DNA from 2 places in the Cellulomonas sp. P5_E12 genome. Region 1 is predicted to be linked to the other one. Evidence: predicted binding sites of a transcription regulator. Region 1 holds the regulator's gene; the other holds the start of a gene.
The links. The regulator Rex, encoded in region 1, represses fermentation and respiration genes when NADH is low (regulators of the CRP and FNR family bind a similar motif). The targets are predictions, from matches to a motif close to CTTGTGAANNNNTTCACAAG.
Positions count from the first base shown of each region.

Region 2: a site for Rex is predicted at 2,355-2,374, ahead of ACXJKA_RS18430 (geranylgeranyl reductase family protein). Genes of this name have one in related genera too.

Region 1 covers NZ_JBFUMP010000027.1:21,849-25,246, reverse strand. Annotated here, with positions in the region: gene ACXJKA_RS17685 (histidine phosphatase family protein) at 1-35, opposite strand, end outside; gene ACXJKA_RS17680 (MarR family winged helix-turn-helix transcriptional regulator) at 66-572, opposite strand; gene ACXJKA_RS17675 (YceI family protein) at 681-1,241, shown strand; gene ACXJKA_RS17670 (redox-sensing transcriptional repressor Rex) at 1,297-2,004, opposite strand; gene ACXJKA_RS17665 (glutaredoxin family protein) at 2,054-2,344, opposite strand; gene ACXJKA_RS17660 (HAD family hydrolase) at 2,456-3,274, shown strand; gene ACXJKA_RS17655 (GNAT family N-acetyltransferase) at 3,280-3,398, shown strand, end outside.
Region 2 covers NZ_JBFUMP010000031.1:23,055-26,452, forward strand. Annotated here, with positions in the region: gene ACXJKA_RS18415 (NADH-quinone oxidoreductase subunit C) at 1-81, opposite strand, end outside; gene ACXJKA_RS18420 (NuoB/complex I 20 kDa subunit family protein) at 78-629, opposite strand; gene ACXJKA_RS18425 (NADH-quinone oxidoreductase subunit A) at 669-1,031, opposite strand; gene ACXJKA_RS18430 (geranylgeranyl reductase family protein) at 1,078-2,343, opposite strand; gene ACXJKA_RS18435 (demethylmenaquinone methyltransferase) at 2,637-3,335, opposite strand.

The sequences.
Region 1 (3,398 bases):
CCGTGCCGCATCAGGTGGATCGTGGTCGCGACCATGGGCTCAGTCTCGCAAACACTCCTGTGCGCTCAGCACGCGGAAGCGTCCTCCTCGACGTGACACGCGCCACCCGTGAGGTGCAGGCGCACCGCCTCCATCGCGTCGCCGAGCGCCGCGAACTGCTCGTCCGTGAGCACGTCGACCAGGTGGTCCCGCACCGACTGCACGTGCTTCGGGGCGGCCGCGACGAGGACCTCCCAGCCCTTGTCGGTCATGACGCAGTTCACGCCGCGCGCGTCCTCGAGGCAGGGCGCCCGGGTGACGAGCCCCTGCTCCTCCATCCGCCGGATGGTGTGCGTGAGGCGGCTGCGCGAGTGCGCGATGTTGTCCGCCAGCTGGGCCATGCGCAACGTCCGCGCCGGCTCCTCCGACAGGCGCACCAGCACCTCGTACTCGTGCGTGGACAGACCCGTGTCGCGCTCGAGCTCGTGCTCGAGGGCGGCGAAGAGGCGGGCCGCGCCGCCGCGGAACGCGCGCCAGTGGGTCTGCTGCTCGGCGGTCAGCCACTCCACCGTGGTGGATGTGTCAGTGGTCACAACGGGGCCTCCGTCCTCGGGTCTGGGGTTGCGAGCCCGGTGCGAGTGTAGTACAACTTTGAACTAACAAGTTTGGTTGACGCTTCAACAACCACGGAGGACTTCCCCATGACCACCACCACCACCGCCGTTCTTCCCGCCGGTCTCACGACGGGCACCTGGGCAGTCGACGCCTCGCACACCGAGGCCGCGTTCACGGTTCGTCACGCCGGCATCTCCAAGGTCCGCGGCACCGTCGCGGTCACCGAGGGCACCGTCGTCGTCGGGGAGGACCTGGCGAGCACGTCGGTCTCCGTCACGCTCGACCCGTCCACCGTCACCACCGGCGACGCCAACCGCGACGGCCACCTCAAGAGCGGCGACTTCTTCGACGTCGAGAAGTTCGGCCAGTGGTCGTTCGTCTCCACCGAGGTCCGCGAGGCCGGCAAGAACTACGTCATCGTCGGCGACCTGACGATCCACGGCGTCACGCAGTCCGTCGAGCTCGATACCGAGTTCAACGGCACCGCGGTGGACCCGTTCGGCAACACGCGTGCGGGCTTCGAGGCCAGCGTGACCATCTCCCGCAAGGACTTCGGCCTGACCTGGAACGCGGCGCTCGAGGCCGGAGGCGTGCTCGTCTCCGACAAGGCCGTCATCGCGCTCGACGTCTCGATCATCAAGGGCTGACACAGCTCGCACCACACGTCCGGCCGGGTCCATCAGGGCCCGGCCGTTCGCGTGCTCAGGCACCGGTGGCCGTGCGGCGGCGGTCGTGGAACGCCAGGATCTGCAGCTCGGAGGCCACGTCCACCGCCCGCAGGTCGACGTGCTCCGGCACGCGCAGCGCCCGCGGGGCGAACGTGAGGATGCCGACGACGCCCGCCTCGACGAGCGCGTCGCAGACGTCCTGGGCCCCCGCGGCGGGCGTCGCGATGATGCCGATCGTCGCGTCGTTGGCGCTGACGACCTCGGCGAGGGCGGACGACGGCTGCACCACGAGCCCGGCCACGGTCGTCCCCACCACGGCGGGGTCGGCGTCCACCAGGCCCACCACCGCGAACCCGCGCTCGGCGAACACCGAGTAGCTGGCCAGCGCGTGCCCCAGGTTGCCGATGCCCACGATGACGACGCGCCGCTGCGTCGTCAGGCCCAGCACGACCGCGATCTGCTCCGACAGGTGCAGGACGTCGTAGCCGACGCCGCGCCGCCCGTACGAGCCGAGGAACGACAGGTCCTTGCGCAGCTGAGCCGGCGTGACCCCCGCCCCCGACGCGAGCTCCTCCGACGACGTCGTGACCACGCCCTCGGCCGTCAGGGCGTGCAGCGCGCGCAGGTAGCCGGGCAGCCGGGCGACGGTCGCGGGCGGCACGTCGCGCGCGCGCAGGCGCCCGGTCGCACCGGGTTCCGCCGCCCCGCCGTGCGCCCGGGATCCACCTCGCTGCGTGTCCACATCGACTCCCGCGACGCCCCGTCGGACCCGGTCGCCCGGGTCCTGCTGGTCAGGCTAGGGGTCGGGACCCGGCGGCCGTAAGGGTTCGACGCAGACGCGCCGCGTCGATCCGCCAGTAGCCCTGCTGGACGCCGTCGACCTCGACCACCGGGACCAGCTCGCCGAGCTCGTCGACCAGGTCCCGGCCCGCCTCACCCGTCTGCTGGCCGGCCGCGTCGATGTCGACCTCGGTCCAGGTGTCGCCGGTCTCCGCGCAGACCGTCCGCACCACCTCGCGAGCCTCGTCGCACAGGTGGCAGCCCGCACGGCCGTAGAGGACCACCCGACTGTTCACCGTCATGCCACCAGGCTCTCACCGACCGGCACCCGTCGTTCACCCGTCGCGGGTCTCGAGCCTCGTTACAGTGACCAGGTGCGTCAGGCGTCCGGGAACACCGCCGCCCCCGCTCCCGTGCTGCGGGACCCGGGGTCAGGTCCGGACGGTCCTGGCGTGGGCGCGTTCTTCGACGTCGACAACACGATCATCCGCGGCGCCAGCTCGTTCCACCTGGCCGTGGGCCTGTACCGGCGGGGCTTCTTCCGCAAGCGCGACCTCGTCCAGTTCGGCCTCCACCAGTTCCGCTACCTCACGTTCGGGGAGAACAAGCACCAGATCGACGAGGTCCGCAGCCGGGCGCTGTCGATCATGGAGGGCCACTCGGTGGCCGAGGTCACCGCCATCGCGGAGGACGTCTACGACGAGGTGCTCTGCCTGCGGATCTACCCCGGCACGCAGCGGCTCCTCGACCAGCACATCGCGGCCGGCCACTCCGTCTGGCTGGTGACGGCGACCCCCGTCGAGATCGGCTCGCTCATCGCGCGCCGGTTGGGCGCCACGGGGGCGCTCGGCACCATCGCCGAGCACCGGGACGGCTTCTACACCGGCCGCCTCGTCGGCGACATGCTGCACGGGCAGGCGAAGGCCGACGCCGTGCGCTCGATCGCCGAGGAGGAAGGGATCGACCTGGCGGCGTCGTACGCGTACGGCGACTCCACCAACGACGTGGCGATCCTGTCCGAGGTGGGCTTTCCTTGCGCCATCAACCCCGACCGCCGCCTGCGCCACTACGCCGCCGAGGTGGGGTGGCCGGTCCGCGAGTTCCGCAACCGCCGCCGCAACGCCCGCCGCGGCACCACCGTCGCCAGCCTCGCGGGCGCCGCGTGGGCCGCCGGGCTCATCACCCGCGCCGCCCTGCGGACCTGGCGGGGCACCGGGAAGGACGACCTGTGACCACGATCGAGACGATGATCCGCCCGGCCGTGCACGCCGACCTCGGCGCGCTCGCGGCGCTGGCCGCCCTCACGTTCCCGCTCGCGTGCCCGCCGGGGTCGACCGCGCAGGACCAGCAGGCGTT
Region 2 (3,398 bases), on a different contig from region 1:
CGCGGCCTCGCTGGTGGGCTGCGCGGCGGTCGTCGAGTCGCCCGGCTTCGCGGCGTCGGCGGCGTCGGTCTTCTCGGTCACTTCAGCAGCCCCGTCATCTGCGACGTCGGCGTCGCGGCCAGCGCGGCGGCCTCGGCGGCCGCGGCCGCCGCCTTGCGGTTGCCGCCGAGCGGCTCGTTCTCGATCTGCTCGTGCAGCGCGAGGATCGCGTTGATGAGCATCTCGGGCCGCGGCGGGCAGCCGGGCAGGTAGATGTCGACGGGGATGATGTGGTCGACGCCCTGCACGATCGCGTAGTTGTTGAACATGCCGCCCGAGCTGGCGCACACGCCCATGGAGAGCACCCACTTGGGCTCGCTCATCTGGTCGTAGACCTGGCGGACGACGGGGGCCATCTTCTGGCTGACCCGGCCGGCGACGATCATGAGGTCCGCCTGGCGCGGGGACGCCCGGAACACCTCCATGCCGAACCGCGAGATGTCGAACCGGCTGGCGCCCGCGGCCATCATCTCGATCGCGCAACACGCCAGGCCGAACGTGACCGGCCACAGCGACGACTTGCGGAAGTACCCGACCAGGTCCTCGACCGTGGTGAGCAGGAACCCGGACGGTGCCTCTTCGATGCCCATCTCAACACTCCTTCGACACTGCGATGGTCCGAGCTCTGATCAGTCCCACTCGAACCCGCCGCGCTTCCACTCGTAGACGAACGGCACCGTGATGATCACCAGGAACCCGATCATCGCGACCAGGCCGAACAGCGCCAGGTCCGCGAAGCTCACGGCCCACGGGTAGAGGAACACCACCTCGATGTCGAAGATGATGAAGGTCATCGCGACCAGGTAGTACTTGATGGGGAAGCGACCCCCGCCGATGGCGTGCGGGGTGGGCTCGATCCCGCACTCGTACGCCTCGAGCTTGGCGCGGTTGTACCGCTTCGGACCCAGGATCACGCTCGAGCCGACGCCGCCGAGGGCGAGCACGGCGGCGATGCCCATGAGGAAGAGCAGCGGGACGTACGGGTTGCTCATCGCGCGTCACTCCACTTCTTTGTGGTGGCCTTCCGGCCGATGGGATTCATGCGGCGGGGGCGATCCGCGCCAGGCCGGCGATGACCCGGTCCACCAGGTCACCGCCCTTCGGCTCGTAGCAGTCGGAGAGGAGCTTGAGCACGAACTTCATGACGAGCGGCCGGGGCAGCCCGTACTTCGTGCAGACGCGCATGACCTCGGGGTGCTCGATCAGCCGGACGAACACCCGGCCGAGCGTGTAGTACCCGCCGAGATCGTCCTTCATGCGGCGCTGGTACGTGGCGAACGCCCGCTCGCGGCCGGCGGCGGTGCCCCGCGCGAGCCCCTGGGCGATGGCGTCGGCCGCGACCCGCCCGGCCTGCAACCCGTAGGCGATGCCCTCGCCGTTGAACGGGCTGATCATCCCGGCGGAGTCGCCGGCAAGCATGAGCCCGTTGGAGTAGAGCGGCCCGCGGTTGAATCCCATGGGCAGCGCCGCGCCCTTGACGGGACCCACCTGGTTGTCGGGCGTGAACTCCCACTCGGCCGGCAGGTGGCGCATCCAGGTGGCGAACAGCTTCTTGTAGTCGACCTTGGTCGGCGCTGCCGTCGAGGCGACCGAGCCGAGCCCGACGTTCGCCGTGCCGTCGCCGAGCGAGAAGATCCAGCCGTAGCCCGGCATCAGGTTGTCGTCGTCGTCCCGGAGCTCGAGGTGGCTCTCCATCCACGGGTCGTCGTGCCGCGGGGTCTGGAAGTACGTGCGGACCGCGACGCCCATCGGGCGGTCCATGCGCTTCTCCAGGCCCATCCCCGTGGCCAGCCGCGCGGACACGCCGTCGGCGGCGATGACGACAGGCGCACGGTACGTGACGGTCTCGCCGTCGACCTTGGCGTGGACGCCGACCACCCGACCGGACCGCTCGTCGCGCACGGGACCCGTGACGGTGGTGCGCTCCTGCAGCTTGGCGCCCGCGGCACGCGCGTGGTCCGCCAGCGTGTGGTCGAGCGACGTGCGCGCCTTGGCCAGGCCGTACGACGGGTAGCTGGACAGCTCCGGCCACGCGAGCTCGAGGCGGTGGCCTCCCCCGATGACCCGCAGGCCGACGTTCCGGATCCAGCCGTCCTGCTCGCGGATGGGCAGGCCCATCCGCACCAGCTCGGCCACCGCGCGAGGCGTCAGCCCGTCGCCGCAGACCTTGTCCCGGGGGAACTCCGCCTTCTCCAGGAGCAGCACGTCCAGGCCCGCAGAGGCACAGTGGAACGCGGCGGCGGACCCTGCTGGGCCCGCGCCCACGACGATGACATCTGCGTCATCGTGCGTTGTTTCCACCACCAGTGACCCCACTTGTGACGATGTTCACGTACTGCTCCCGGCGAGTGTAACCAGCACCCCTGGGGCTGTCTGCGAAGGCACTCCTTACCTCGCGGCAGCGGGTGAAGAACGTGCCCTGAACTGCCGGTTGACGGCGGCGTGTCGGCCGGAAGGACGTCGCCGGGCGGAGGCGCGGCGAGGCCCATTGTTCACCCGAACGGGCGCTCCTGGGCGATTGCGACGTTCGCTCCTCGGTACCGGGACCTGCGGCGACGCCGGCAGCAGCCGGCCCGGCTCGACGGACGGCATCCAGGTCAGGCCTCGGGCTTGGTCCCCCGGTGCAGGGCGACGATGCCGCCGGACAGGTTGCGGTACGCGACGTGCGTCCAGCCGGCGTGCTTGATCAGCAGGCCCAGCGCGTGCTGGTCGGGCCACTCGCGGATCGACTCGGCGAGGTACACGTACGCCTCGGGCTCCTTGGAGACGGCCCGCGCGACGGGCGGCAGCGCCCGCATGAGGTAGTTCTGGTAGACCGCCCGGAACGGCTTGAACGTGGGCCGCGAGAACTCGCAGACCACCAGCCGGCCGCCGGGCTTGGTGACGCGCAGCAGCTCGTCGAGCGCCGCGTCGACGTCGTTGACGTTGCGCAGCCCGAACGACATGGTCACCGCGTCGAAGGACGCGTCGGCGAACGGCAGGTGCAGCGCGTCGCCCGCGACGAAGGCCAGGTCGGGTCGGCGCCGCTTGCCCACGTCGAGCATCCCGACGGACAGGTCGCACGCGACCACGTGCACACCCGCGTCCGCCATCGGCTCCGACGACGTGCCCGTGCCCGCCGCGAGGTCGAGCACCGTCTCGCCGGGCTGTGCGTCGAGAGCCTTGAGGGTCGCCTTGCGCCACGCGCGGTCCTGACCGAGCGAGATGACGTCGTTGGTCCGGTCGTAGCGGTGGGCCACGGCGTCGAACATGGCGGCGACGTCCTGGGGGTCCTTGTCGAGGGAGGCACGGGACATGTGTCCATCGTCGCAGGTCCGGCGCGCCCGTACGACAGGGCGGGCCGCTTCTCCGGGCATACG